2 regions of the Burkholderia sp. Bp8998 genome follow, and region 1 is predicted to be linked to the other one. Evidence: predicted binding sites of a transcription regulator. Region 1 holds the regulator's gene; the other holds the start of a gene.
The links. Region 1 encodes HrcA, which represses chaperone genes, less so after heat shock. Its sites were predicted from a motif close to TTAGCACTCNNNNNNNNNGAGTGCTAA; they were not measured.
Positions count from the first base shown of each region.

Region 2: DIE06_RS00480 (co-chaperone GroES) is a predicted target of HrcA. The motif match lies at 2,922-2,948, and genes of this name have one in related genera.

Region 1 covers NZ_QTQF01000016.1:68,301-75,543, reverse strand. The annotation lists gene glnE (bifunctional [glutamate--ammonia ligase]-adenylyl-L-tyrosine phosphorylase/[glutamate--ammonia-ligase] adenylyltransferase) at 1-667, shown strand, start outside; gene recN (DNA repair protein RecN) at 796-2,445, opposite strand; gene DIE06_RS17555 (NAD kinase) at 2,465-3,367, opposite strand; gene hrcA (heat-inducible transcriptional repressor HrcA) at 3,498-4,520, shown strand; gene hemH (ferrochelatase) at 4,659-5,723, shown strand; gene DIE06_RS17540 (RNA-binding S4 domain-containing protein) at 5,729-6,136, shown strand; gene DIE06_RS38305 (hypothetical protein) at 6,108-6,269, opposite strand; gene grpE (nucleotide exchange factor GrpE) at 6,621-7,166, shown strand; gene DIE06_RS17530 (thioredoxin family protein) at 7,177-7,243, shown strand, end outside.
Region 2 covers NZ_QTQF01000001.1:102,538-109,780, forward strand. The annotation lists gene DIE06_RS00465 (patatin-like phospholipase family protein) at 1-670, opposite strand, end outside; gene groL (chaperonin GroEL) at 946-2,586, opposite strand; gene DIE06_RS00480 (co-chaperone GroES) at 2,599-2,889, opposite strand; gene DIE06_RS00485 (arylsulfatase) at 3,131-5,080, shown strand; gene DIE06_RS00490 (formylglycine-generating enzyme family protein) at 5,097-6,146, shown strand; gene DIE06_RS00495 (MetQ/NlpA family lipoprotein) at 6,143-6,952, shown strand; gene DIE06_RS00500 (YkgJ family cysteine cluster protein) at 6,946-7,243, shown strand, end outside.

The sequences.
Region 1 (7,243 bases):
GATCACGTGGCTCACGACCGCGACCGGCGCGGGCGCGCTGTTCGACATCGACCTGCGGCTGCGGCCGAACGGCGAGGCCGGGCTGCTCGTGACCGATCTCGACGCGTTCCGCCGCTACCAGCTGCGCGAAGGCGACGCGGCGAACACCGCATGGGTGTGGGAACACCAGGCGTTGACGCGCGCCCGCTACAGCGCGGGCGACATGCAGATCGGCGCGGACTTCGAGGCGATCCGCCAGCAGGTGCTGACGACGGCGCGTGACGGGGCGGTGCTCGCGAAGGAAATCGTCGACATGCGCGGCAAGGTGTTCGCCGGCCACCCGAACCAGACCGAGCTGTTCGACCTGAAGCACGATCGCGGCGGCATGGTCGACATCGAGTTCATCGTCCAGTACTGGGTGCTGCTGCATGCGTCGAGCGATGCCGAGCTGATCCGCAACACCGGCAACATCGCGCTGCTGCGCGAGGTTGCGCGATTCGGGCTGATGGGCGAGGACGAAGCCGAGCGCGTCGGCGCCGCGTACCGCAAGTATCGGAAGCTGCAGCACAAGCTGCGGCTCGACGGAATGGAGAAGGCGCGGGTCGATCCGGCGCTGGTGGCCGACGAGCGGGCGGCCGTGACGGCGCTGTGGGAGCGCGTCTTCGGCGCGGTCGAAACGGACGTTTGAGTCTGGCGTTCGAATCGAACGTTCGACTCATCGGGGCGGGCGGGCACGATCGGGCGGCCGCGGCCGTCCGTCAAGAAAAGACCGGCGCATGCGCCGGTCTTCGTACATTCGGCCGACGGTTGCCTGCGTCAGGCCGCCAGCATTTCCTTCGCGTGCTTGCGCGTCGTTGCCGTGATCTCGAGCCCGCCGAGCATCCGGGCGACTTCCTCGACCCGGCTCGCCTTGTCGAGCGGGACGACCGACGAGACGGTGCCGCCGCGGTCGTCGGCGCCCTTCGCGACCTGGAAGTGATGGTCGCCGCGCGCGGCAACCTGCGGCAGGTGCGTCACGCACAGCACCTGGCGGTCGCGCCCGAGCTGGTGCAGCAGGCGCCCGACCACTTCGGCGACGCCGCCGCCGATCCCCGTGTCGACTTCGTCGAAAATCAGCGTCGGTGTCGGGCTGGCCGCGCTCGCGATTACCGCGAGCGCAAGGCTGATCCGTGCGAGTTCGCCGCCCGACGCGACTTTCGCGAGCGGCCGCAGCGGCACGCCGGGGTGCCCGGCGACCCGGAATTCGACCTGCTCGAGCCCGTGCGGGCCACCGTCGGCGAGCGGCACGAGCGCGACTTCGAAGCTGCCGCCCGCCATCGACAGTTCCTGCATGCCGGCCGTGACGGCCGTGCCGAGTGCCTTCGCGGCCTGCGTGCGTGCCTTCGACAGGTGTTTCGCGTCGGCGAGATAGGCTTCCCATGCCTTCGCCTGCGCGGCTTCGAGCGCGCCGAGATCGGCGGCCGCGTCGAGCGCGGCGAGCTGCGCTCGGCGTGCCGCATGTTCTTCATGCAGCGTGTCGGGCGGCAGCCGGAACTTGCGGGCGGTCGAGTGCAGCGCGTCGAGGCGCGTTTCGACCTGCGCGAGCCGGGCCGGGTCGAGATCGAGCCGCTGCGCGTAGTGCGACAGCGAATAGACGGCTTCCTGCAGCTGGATCTCGGCCGGTTCGAGCGACGCGAGCGCGTCGCCGAGCCCCGTGTCGTAGTCGGCCAGGCTGCGCAGCTTCGACACGATCGCACCGAGTTGCGGGAGCATCGCGTCATCGGCCTCGGACAGCGCGTTGAGCGCGCCCTGCACGCCGGCGATCAGGTTCGCCGAATGCGACAGGCGCTTGTGCTCGCTGCCGACTTCGTCCCATTCGCCCGGCTGCGGCGCGAGCTTGTCGAGCTCGGCGAGCTGCCAGGCGAGCTTCTCGCGTTCGAGCTGCAGTTCGCGCTCATGCGCTTTCGCGGCTTCGATCGCCTGCGTCGCGTCGCGCCAGACTCGCCACGCGCGTGCGACGTTCGCGGCATCGGCGACGAGCCCCGCGTGCGTGTCGAACAGCTCGCGCTGCGCGTCGGGCCGCATCAGCAACTGGTGCGCGTGCTGGCCATGGATGTCGACCAGCATTTCGCCGAGCTCGCGCAGCTGCGCGAGCGTCGCGCTGGTGCCGTTGATGAACGCGCGCGAGCGGCCGTTCGCGTCGATCACGCGGCGCAGCATCACGGTGTCCTCCGCGTCGAACGCATGTTCGTCGAGCCAGCGCGCGACGCGGTCGTGCGGCGTGAATTCGGCGGTGATGTCGGCGCGGCCGCAGCCGGCGCGCACGACGCTCGCATCGGCGCGTTCGCCGAGTGCGAGGGCCAGCGCGTCGATCAGGATCGATTTGCCGGCGCCGGTTTCGCCGGAAAAGACGGTAAAGCCGCTGTCGAATTCGAGATCGAGCGCGGCGACGATGACGAAGTCGCGAATCGAGAGGTGGCGGAGCATGGTGTCGGGCGTTGGTGCGTCAGGACGCCTTGTCGTCTTCGTTCGATGCGTGCTCGTTCCAGTGCAGCTTCTTGCGCAGCGTCGCGTAGTAGCTGTAGCCGACCGGGTGCAGGAACGGCACCGTGTGCTTCGAGCGGCGCACCTCGATCGTGTCGTTCAACTCGAGCGCGGTGAACGACTGCATGTCGAAGTTCACGTTGACGTCGCGGCCGGCGACGATCTGGATCGCGATCTTCGAATCGTCGGGCAGCACGATCGGCCGGTTCGACAGCGCGTGCGGCGCGATCGGCACGAGCACGATGCCCTGGAGCTGCGGATGCAGGATCGGGCCGGCCGACGACAGCGCGTACGCGGTCGAGCCGGTCGGCGTGGCGACGATCAGGCCGTCCGAACGCTGGTTGTACATGTACCGGCCGTCGACCGACGCGCGCAGCTCGACCATCCCGGAAAAGCCGCTGCGGTTCACGACGACGTCGTTGAACGCGAGCGCGTGGTAGATCGGTTCGCCGTCGCGCACGATGCGGGCCTCGAGCAGCGAGCGCTCCTCGCGCTCGAACTTGCCCGACAGGATCACCGGGACGCGCGCCTGCATGTCGGCCGCCGCGATGTCGGTGATGAAGCCGAGCCGCCCGTGGTTGATCCCGATCAGCGGCGTCTTGTACGGCGCGAGCTGGCGGCCGATGCCGAGCATCGTGCCGTCGCCGCCGAGCACGACCGCCACGTCCGCGCGCGCCCCGATTTCCGCCGGGGTGAGCGCCGGATAGCCGGAGATGCCGATCTCGCGCGCGGTGTCGGCTTCGAACACGACCTCGAAGCCGAGCTTCGCGATGCAGCCAGCCAGCGTGGCGAGCGGCTCGGCGATGCCGGGCGTGTTGCTCCGGCCGACGAGCGCGACAGTGTTGAACTGATTACCGGTTTTCATGCCGGCATTACACCATAGCTCGTTGACGAAAAGAACCGGCTGTGCGCGGACGGGGCCGGATCGGTCAGCCCGCGCGACAGTGGCCGCGGCCACTCGCCGCGGTCGCGCGGTTGCGCTAAAATTTTCCACCATGCTAGATCCTCGCGCACGAACCCTCCTGAAAACCCTGATCGAACGGTATATCGCCGACGGTCAGCCGGTCGGCTCGCGCACGTTGTCCCGTTATTCCGGGCTCGAGCTGAGCCCGGCAACGATCCGCAACGTGATGTCCGACCTGGAGGAGCTCGGCCTCGTGTCGAGCCCGCACACGTCGGCCGGCCGCGTGCCGACGCCGCGCGGCTATCGCCTGTTCGTCGACACGATGCTGACGGTCGAGGCGCCGATCGACGCCGAGGCCGTCGCGCGCCAGGTACAGAACACGCTGCAGGCCGGCGAGCCGCAGCAGCGGGTCGTGGCGGCCGCGGCGAGCGTGCTGTCGAACCTGTCGCAGTTCGCGGGTGTCGTGCTGACGCCGCGCCGCAGCCACGTGTTCAAGCAGATCGAGTTCATGCGGCTGTCGGACAAGCGGATCCTGCTGATCATCGTCACGCCCGAGGGCGACGTGCAGAACCGGATGCTCGCGACGCCGCGCGACTATTCGCCGTCGCAGCTCACCGAGGCGTCCAACTACATCAATGCGCATTTCGCCGGGCTGTCGTTCGACGAGGTGCGCCGCCGCCTGCGCGACGAGATCGACCAGTTGCGCGGCGACATGACCACGCTGATGCATGCAGCCGTGACGGCCAGCACCGAGGTGCCCGACACCGAGGACACCGTGCTGATTTCCGGCGAGCGCAACCTGCTCGAAGTGGCGGACCTGTCGTCCGACATGGCGCGGCTGCGCAAGCTGTTCGACGTGTTCGACCAAAAGACGGGCCTCCTGCAATTGCTCGACGTGTCGAGCCACGCCCAGGGCGTGCAGATCTTCATCGGCGGCGAATCGACGCTCGTGCCGATCGAGGAAATGAGCGTCGTGACCGCACCCTACGAGGTGAACGGCCAGATCGTCGGCACGCTCGGCGTGATCGGCCCGACCCGCATGGCGTACAACCGCGTGATCCCGATCGTCGACATCACCGCGCGGCTGCTGTCGCTCACGCTGAGCCAGCAGTAACCTGAACCGACACCGTCCCGCCATCGTGCCGCGGCGGCGCGCGCGCCACCAGTCGGCCGAACGGCCAGCCGACCCGAGCGAGGCGGCCCGCTATAATTGAGGGCCGTCCGACTGCGTGCCGCGAGCACGTTCCTGCCCATGCGTTTCGATCTTGAGCCGCCTTCGAGCGTCGCGGCTGCCCATCGCATCGGCGTGCTGCTGATCAATCTCGGCACGCCCGACGCCCCGACGCCGCGCGCGGTGCGGCGCTATCTGGCCGAGTTCCTGTCGGACCCCCGCGTCGTCGAAATCCCGCAGGCCGTCTGGCAAGTGCTGCTGCGCACGCTGATCCTGCCGCTGCGCGGCCGCGCGTCCGCGAAGAAATACGCGGCCGTCTGGATGCCCGAAGGCTCGCCGCTGCGCGTATACACCGAGCGCCAGACCGAAGGCGTGCGCCACCTGCTCGCCTCGAACGGCTATCAGGTGACGGTCGACTACGCGATGCGCTACGGCAGCCCGAGCATTGCGCAGGCGCTCGCGCAGTTCAAGCGCGCGGGCGTCGAGCGCGTGCTGCTGATGCCGATGTATCCGCAATACTCGGCGTCCACCACCGCGACGGCATTCGATGCCGCGTTCGCCGCGCTCGCGCGGATGCGCAACCAGCCGGAAGTGCGCACGGTGCGGCAGTATGCCGACCATCCGGCCTACATCCACGCGCTTGCCGAACAGGTGCGCCAGTACTGGGCGCAGCACGGCCGGCCCGACTTCGCGGCCGGCGACAAACTCGTGCTGAGTTTTCACGGCGTGCCGAAACGCACGCTCGACCTGGGCGACCCCTATCACGACCAGTGCCAGCAGACGGGCGCGCTGCTGATGGCCGTGCTCGGGCTGTCGACGCTCGAATGCCGCGTAACGTTCCAGTCGCGCTTCGGCAAGGCCGAGTGGCTGCAGCCGTACACGGCGCCGACACTGCGCGAGCTCGGCGAGGCCGGCGTGCGGCGGGCCGATGTGTTCTGTCCCGGTTTTACGGCCGATTGTCTGGAGACGATCGAGGAGATCGGGATGGAGGTGCGCGACGAGTTCATCGCGGGCGGCGGCCAGACGTTCCACCGGATTCCGTGCCTGAACGGCGCGTCCGCGTGGATCGGCGCGGTGGGCGAGATCGTCGCCGAGAATCTGCAGGGCTGGCCGGTGAAGGTCGTGCAGCCCGAAACGGTGAGTTGAACGCGATGAACTACAGGATTTCGACGGAACCCGGCGCGAAGCTGCGCATCGACAAATGGCTATGGGCCGCCCGCTTCTTCAAGACGCGCTCGCTCGCGTCCGACGCGGCCGACAAGGGCCACGTGAAGATCAACGGCGCGGCGGTCAAGCCGGCGAAGGACGTGCGCGTCGGCGACGAGGTCGAGATTGCGATCGATGGTGTCGTCTGGCACATTGCCGTGCTGGGCATTTGCGACGTGCGCGGGCCCGCGAGCATCGCGCAGACGCTTTACGAGGAAACGGAAGCGGGGCGCGTCGCGCGGCTCGCCGAACTGGAACGGCGCCGCACCTATCGCGAGCCGGCGGCGGAACTGCACGGCCGGCCGACCAAGCGCGACCGGCGCATCATCGACAGATTTTCTGGTGGGAGCTGAACATCTGGTCGAACGTCGCCCGCGCGCTTCCGTATTCGGTCGTGCGGTCGGTGACGGCTCCGGACAGGCAGATGGTGGTGGTGCCGGCAATCAGTACCAGCGCGACCACCGATATGGCAAAGGTCAGTTTCACGGTACTCGCCTCGATGGGACGGTGAATGCAGCGCCAGGTGGATGTCAGGCGGCGGTAAGCTAGGGTAAACACGCTTTTTCGACGCTTGAATGGAGTGTAGTGCAGCCCCCTGTGCCGAGCTAGTACTTGCCTGGTAAGCGTTGTTACCGGCCGTTTCGTCCGATCTGGCGACAAATGCGCGCAATCGGGCGGCGCGCGGTGCGCTTGTTTCGCGGCATTGGCGAATGCCGGCGAATAGCCCTCTTGAAATCGCAGTTTTCGCCCTTATTTGCACCAACAATGTGCGGTGCCGCCGGCATACGGTCCGACGGTTGCCGATTTGGCTTCAACCTCTAATCGACTTTCAGCGACATGGAAAACACGCAAGAGAACCCGGCTACCCAATCGGCCGAAGACATCGGCAGCGAGAAGCAGGCGGCGCAAGGCGCTGCTCCCGCCGCCGAAGCCGCCGACGCGGCGCTCGCGGAGGCTCAAGCCAAGGTCGCCGAGCTGCAGGAGAGCTTCCTCCGGGCGAAGGCCGAGACCGAGAACGTCCGCCGCCGCGCGCAGGAAGACGTCTCGAAGGCGCACAAGTTTGCGATCGAGGGCTTCGCGGAGCACCTGCTGCCCGTGCTGGACAGCCTCGAGGCCGCCGTCAGCGACACGTCCGGCGACATCACGAAGGTGCGCGAAGGTGTCGAACTGACGCTGCGCCAGCTGACGAGCGCGCTCGAGAAGGGTCGCGTCGTCGCGATCAACCCGGTCGGCGAGAAGTTCGATCCGCACCAGCACCAGGCTATTTCGATGGTGCCGGCCGAGCAGGAGCCGAACACTGTCGTGAGCGTCCTGCAAAAGGGCTACACGATTGCCGACCGCGTGCTGCGCCCGGCGCTTGTCACGGTCGCCCAGCCGAAGTAAGGCTGCCGCGATGGTTCCCGCCGGCGTCGACGCGGCCGCGTTCGAAGCGTTCGGCATGCAGGCGCTGGCGCCCGACG
Region 2 (7,243 bases), on a different contig from region 1:
GCACCAGTTGCCGCGCGATCACGAGCGTCAGCGCGTGCGTCGCATGCGCGATCGCGCTGCGCGGCGGCACGCGCAACGCACAGGCGAACCCGGCCGGCAGCACGACGATCCGCTTGACGCCGAGCGCGATCGCAACGGAGATCGGCGTATTGTTCGCGACGCCGCCGTCGACGAGTTCCACGCCGCCGATGCTGACCGACGGAAACACGCCGGGAATCGCCGCGCTGGCCTGCACGGCATCCACGACCGAGCCGGCCGACAGCACGACTTCCTGGCCGTTCAGCACGTCGGTCGCGACGATGTGGAGCGGCAACGCGGCCTGCTCGATCCGCCGGTACGGCAGGTTCTGTTCCAACAGCAGGCGCAGCGCATCGGCCTCGACCAGATGCGGCCGGTTGCGCAGAAGCATTGCGATGACGCTGCGCATCGAGAACGGCATGACGTCCTGACGGCGGATTCTGCACCACAGCGCGGCGAGCATCGCGACGCCATCCGCGTCCGGCCGGCCGGCGAAATAGGCGGCATTGATCGCGCCCGCCGACGCACCGACGACGCAATCAGGCCGTACGCCGATCGCGACCAGTTCGCGGAGCATGCCGACCTCGATCGCGCCAAGGCTGCCGCCGCCGGCGAACACGAAGGCGGTCGAGGGATTGGGATCGGAAGTCACGGTGCGCCCTCCTGCGGTTGGCTGCGACAGTGCTTTCTCCATAATGGATCGTACGGCGTACCGGATGTCCTGATGAAAACCCGGACCCACCGTTCGGCCGACGATGCGCGCCGCGTGCCGCGTGCCGCGTTCCCCGGAATCCCGCGATGAACCTTTTTTGGGGGTAATGCGGAACCGGTCACGAGCAGGCTGCGCCCGACAATCGCGATCGCGGCCCAGGTGCCCGATGCGGCGGCGAGACCGAGGCTTCGTCAAATCGTCGGATCGTCGGATCGTCAGAAATCAAACCCCGGCCCGCCCGCGCCGGGGCCGCCCGGCACCGCGGCCGGCGCCGCATCCTTCGGTGCTTCGAATACCGTCGCATCGGTCGTCAGCAGCAGCCCCGCGACCGACGCCGCGTTCTGCAGTGCGGTGCGCGTGACTTTGGTCGGATCGAGCACGCCCGATTCGACGAGGTCGCCGTATTCGCCGGTCTGCGCGTTGTAGCCGAAGTTGCCCGACCCTTCCGCGACCTTCGCGACGACCACGCTCGCTTCCTCGCCCGCATTCGTGACGATCTGGCGCAGCGGTTCCTCGAGCGCGCGCAGCACGATCTTGATGCCTGCGTCCTGGTCGGCGTTTCCAGCCTTGAGTGCGCGGATCGCCTGCCGCACGCGGATCAGCGCGACGCCGCCGCCCGGCACGATGCCTTCCTCGACGGCCGCACGTGTCGCGTGCAGCGCGTCGTCGACGCGGTCCTTTTTCTCCTTCACCTCGATCTCGGTCGCGCCGCCGACCTTGATCACCGCGACGCCGCCCGCGAGCTTGGCCACGCGTTCCTGCAGCTTTTCACGGTCGTAGTCGGAGGTCGCTTCTTCGATCTGCACGCGAATCTGCTTCACGCGCGCCTCGATGTTCTTCGCGTCGCCCGCGCCGTCGATCACGGTCGTGTTTTCCTTGCCGACCTCGATGCGCGTCGCCTGGCCGAGCTCGGCGAGCGTCGCCTTGTCGAGCGTGAGGCCCGTTTCCTCGGCGACGACTTGCCCGCCGGTCAGGATCGCGATGTCCTCGAGCAGCGCCTTGCGGCGATCGCCGAAGCCCGGCGCCTTGACCGCGACCGTCTTCAGGATGCCGCGGATGTTGTTCACGACCAGCGTCGCGAGCGCTTCGCCCTCGACGTCTTCCGCGATGATCAGGAGCGGCCGGCCCGACTTCGCGACCTGTTCGAGCACCGGCAGCAGGTCGCGGATGTTCGAGATCTTCTTGTCGTGCAGCAGGATGTACGGGTTCTCGATCTCGGCGATCTGCTTGTCCGGATTGTTGATGAAATACGGCGACAGGTAGCCGCGATCGAACTGCAGCCCTTCGACGACGTCGAGCTCGTCGGCGAGCGACTTGCCGTCCTCGACCGTGATCACGCCTTCCTTGCCGACGCGGTCGATCGCTTCGGCGATGCGCTGGCCGATCGATTCCTCGCCATTCGCGGAGATCGTCGCGACCTGAGCGATTTCCTTGCTCGTGGTGGTCGGCTTGCTGATCTTCTTCAATTCGTCGACGGCCGATGCGACGGCCTTGTCGATGCCGCGCTTCAGGTCGAGCGGATTGAGCCCGGCCGCCACGTACTTCTGGCCTTCACGGACGATTGCCTGCGCGAGCACGGTGGCCGTCGTCGTGCCGTCGCCGGCTGCGTCGCTGGTGCGCGACGCGACTTCCTTCACGAGCTGCGCGCCGATGTTCTGAAGCTTGTCCGCGAGTTCGATTTCCTTCGCGACCGACACGCCGTCCTTCGTGACGACGGGCGCGCCGAAGCTGCGTTCGAGCACGACGTTGCGGCCCTTCGGCCCGAGCGTGACCTTCACCGCGTTCGCGAGAATGTTCACGCCTTCGGTCAGCTTCGCACGCGCGATGTCGCTGAAAATGATTTCCTTGGCTGCCATGATTGCGCTCCGTTATTGATTGACGACCGCGACGATGTCTTCTTCGCGCAGCACGAGAAACTCGTTGCCGTCCACCTTGACGGCTTGCCCCGCGTACTTGCCGAACAGCACGCGCTCGCCGACCTGCAGGTCGGGCACGATGCGCTGGCCGTCCGCGTCCTTGCGGCCGGGGCCGACGGCGATCACTTCGCCCTGGTCGGGCTTTTCGGCGGCGCTGTCGGGAATCACGATGCCCGATGCGGTGGTGGTTTCCTGGTCGAGTCGCTTCACGATCACGCGGTCGTGCAAGGGGCGTAGGCTCATCTGTCCGTCCTGTTCTGTTGCGTCGAAATGGGTTGGCACGTTTCATCGGAGCGTGCTGACGAGTGAGTATAAAAACGCGCGGCGGTGCGATCCAATAACGGATTCGGAAAAGCATTTGCGTGGAGGCGCTATGGCGCGCGCCGCATATTCCCCCTTCCCGTTAGCATGTGACGAATCCGACTTTGGGCGCTGCGCGAGCGACGCTAAGATCGCCGATCCCGTAGATCGAGCGTCAACAAGAATGAAAAAGTCCGCCGCGCCGTTGCATGCTTTCCGTTTCCGCGTAGTCTGTGCCGCGATTGCCGGCGCGCTGTCGCTCGCGTCATGCGGCGGCGTCGACAGCAATCCGCCGCCCCAGGCCAATGCGACGCCCGCGGCCAAGCGCCCGAACATCCTGTACATCATGGCCGACGATCTCGGCTATTCCGACATCCATGCATTCGGTGGCGAGATCAACACGCCGAACCTCGACGCGCTGGTCGCATCGGGCCGCATCCTGTCGAACCACCACACCGGCACCGTGTGCGCGATCACGCGCGCGATGCTGATTTCCGGCACCGATCACCACCTCGTCGGCGAAGGCACGATGGGCGTCCCGACCGACGAGCGACGCGGCCTGCCAGGTTACGAGGGATACCTGAACGATCGCGCGCTGTCGTTCGCGCAACTTCTGAAGGACGCCGGCTATCACACGTACATCGCGGGCAAGTGGCACATCGGCTCGGGGATCGTCGGCAGCGCGACGGGCAGCGGGCAGACGCCGGACCAGTGGGGCTTCGAGCGCAGCTACGTGCTGCTCGGTGGCGCGGCGACGAACCACTTCGCGCACGAACCGGCCGGCTCGTCGAACTACACCGAAGACGGCCGCTACGTGCAGCCTGGCCAGCCCGGACAGCCGGGCGGCGCGGGCGGCAGCCCGGCCGTGTTCTACTCGACGAATTTCTATACGCAGAAGCTGATCTCGTACATCGATTCGAACAAGCAGGACGGCAAGCCGTTCTTCGCATACGCGGCATATACGTCGCCGCACTGGCCGCTGCAGGTGCCGGACCCGTGGCTGCACAAGTACGCGGGTGTGTACGACGCCGGCTACGATGCGATCCGCAACGCGCGGATCGCGCGGCAGAAGGCGCTCGGCCTGATCCCCGCGGACTTCAAGCCGTTCGACGGCCTGCCCGAAACGACGTCGGCGTCGCCCGCGACGGCGAACAACGGCACCGCGAACGCGAAGTACATCAGCGCCGTGCATTCGGCCGCCGACGGCTACAGCGACTATGGCACCGGCAAGGTCGACAAGCTGTGGGCGAGCCTGAGCCCGGCCGAGCGCCGTGCACAGGCGCGCTACATGGAGATCTATGCGGGGATGGTCGAGAACCTCGACTACAACATCGGCCTGCTGATCCAGCACCTGAAGGACATCGGCGAATACGACAACACGTTCATCATGTTCCAGTCGGACAACGGCGCGGAAGGCTGGCCGATCGACTCCGGCGCGGACCCGACGGCGACCGACACCGCGAACGGGCAGGAGCCGGTCTATTCGGCGCTCGGCACCGACAACGGCAAGCAGAACGCGCAGCGGCTGCAATACGGGCTGCGCTGGGCCGAAGCGAGCGCGACGCCGTTCCGGCTCACGAAGGGCTATTCGGCCGAAGGCGGCGTGTCGACGCCGACGATCGTGCGGCTACCGGGGCAGACGCAGCAGTTGCCGACGCTGCGCGCGTTCACGCACGTGACCGACAACACGGCGACCTTCCTCGCGGTCGCGGGCGTCACGCCGCCGTCGCAGCCGGCGCCGCCGCTCGTGAACACGCTGACGGGCGTCGACCAGAACAAGGGCAAGGTCGTCTACAACAACCGCTACGTGTATCCGGTGACGGGCCAGTCGCTGCTGCCGGTGCTCACCGGCTCGGCGACGGGCGAAGTGCATACGACGCCGTTCGGTGACGAAGCGTATGGCCGCGCGTACCTGCGCAGCGCCGACGGCCGCTGGAAGGCGTTGTGGACCGAGCCGCCGCTCGGGCCGCTCGATGGCCACTGGCAACTGTACGACCTCGCGGCGGATCGCGGCGAGGCGGCCGACGTGTCCGCGCAGAACCCGTCGGTGATCAGCACGCTGGTCGACCAGTGGAAGACCTACATGAGCAACGTCGGCGGCGTGGAACCGCTGCGTCCGCGCGGCTACTACTGAACCCGGGAGCGACACGATGCGGGTCCGGTTCTGGACGATCGGCGCGGCGCTGGCCGCCACGCTGTTCGCCGCCGCGTTCGCGGCCGGCTATGCGAATCCCGTCGCACCGGCGGGCGGTGCATTCGACGACGCGAATCGCGGCCGTGCGCTCGCGCCGCTCGGCACGGAGCAACAGTGCGCGCGCTATTCGGGCTTGCCGGGCGGGTGGCGCGACGACCCGAAGGCCGGGATGGTGCACCTGCGCGGCGGCGCGTTCGTGTTCGGCAGCACGCGCGGCTATGCGGACGAACGCCCGGCCGGTGACGGCCGCACGCGTGTCGGCGCGTTCTGGATCGACCAGACCGACGTGACGATCGCGCAGTTCGCCGCGTTCGTGCAGGCGACGGGCTACGTGACCGAGGCCGAGCAGCAGGATGGGGCGGCCGTGTTTCATGTGCCGACGCGCGACGAGATGAACGCGCGCGACCTGGCATGGTGGTCGTGGGTGAAGGGCGCATCGTGGCGTCATCCGCGCGGGCCGGGCAGCAATGTCGACGGGCTCGGCAACCTGCCCGTCACGCTCGTCACGCAGCGCGATGCGCTCGCGTATGCGCGCTGGCTCGGCCGCGACCTGCCGACCGAGGCCGAATGGGAATACGCGGGCAAGGCCGGCCGCGACGATGCATCGCTCGACGCGGCGCCGCGCGATGCGCGGGGCAAGCCGGCCGCGAACTACTGGCAGGGCGTGTTCCCGGTGCTCGACACGGCCGAGGACGGCCATGCGGGGCTTGCGCCGGTCGGCTGCTACGCGGCGAACGGCTTCCGGCTCTACGACATGATCGGCAATGCATGGGAATGGACCAAGGACGCGTACACGGGCCCGCACCAGTCGCATACGAACGGCGACACGGCGGCCGTCGCGCCGCCGACGCGCCGGCACGATACGCCGATGGTCATCAAGGGCGGCTCGTTCCTGTGCTCGCGCGACTACTGCGTGCGCTATCGCGCGTCGTCGCGCGAACAGCAGGAAGCCGATCTCGGCGCGTCGCATATCGGGTTTCGCACGATTCTGAGGGATGCATCATGAAGCGCGTCATGGTTTGCGTGGGCGCGTGGCTGATGGCGGCGTGCGCGGTCGTTCATTCGGGTTTGACCGTGGCCGCCGAATCGACCGCACCGGCGGTGCGTGTCGGCGTGACGCGCGGCGTGCATGCGCAGATCCTGGACGAAGTGAAGCGGGTCGCCGCATCGCGAGGATTCGGCATTGACGTCGTCGAATTCGACGATGCATCGCGCATCGACGCGGCGCTGGCCGACGGCCGGATCGACGCAGCCAGTTTCGAGGGTGCACATCAGCTTGCCGCGACGCGCGCGCAGAAACGCTACGCGCTGACCGAAGTCGCGCCGACCGTCACGTTGCCGATGGCGCTCTACTCGCGCAAGCTGAAGAACCTGAACGAACTGCAGCCCGGTGCGACGGTCGCGATTCCCGCCGATCCGCGCGGGATGGCACGCGCGCTCGTGCTGCTGCAGAACGACACGCTGGTGACGCTGCGCGAGCGGGCCGGCCTGCATGCGACGCTGCGCGACGTGACCGGCAACCGGCTCGGGCTGAAGCTCGTCGCGCTGCGGCGCGGTCGCCTTCATGCCGCGCTCGACACGGCCGCGTTCGTTGCGATCGACAGCGACGATGCCGCGCGCGCCGGGCTGCAACCCGCACGCGACAGCGTCAGCATCGAGGATGCGCGCTCGCCGTATGCGAACGTGCTGACGGTGCGCGATGCGGATCGCGCGAAGCCGTGGGTCGCGCAGCTCGTCGCCGCGTATCACTCGGACGACGTCGCGCGCTTCATCCTCACGCGCTACCAGGATTCGGTGCGTCGGCCGTGGTAGATAGCTGGCTGCTCGCGTGCAACGCTTGCGGACGCTGCTGCAACAGCGCACCGACGCTGTCGTTGCGCGAACTGTTCCGGCATCGGCATCGCTTCGTCGGTGCGCTGACGATCCGCCCCGTGCCGAAGCGGCGAACGGGGGAGCGCTGGCGCGCGGGCGGCCGCGAGTACGCGCTCGACGCGGAAGACGTCGCGGCTTCCGATGCGCTGTCGGCGCGGTTGTTTCATCGCACCGGCGGTGCGGGGAGCGAATGGATCGCGCTGACGCTGCAGGGCTACGACTATCCGTCGC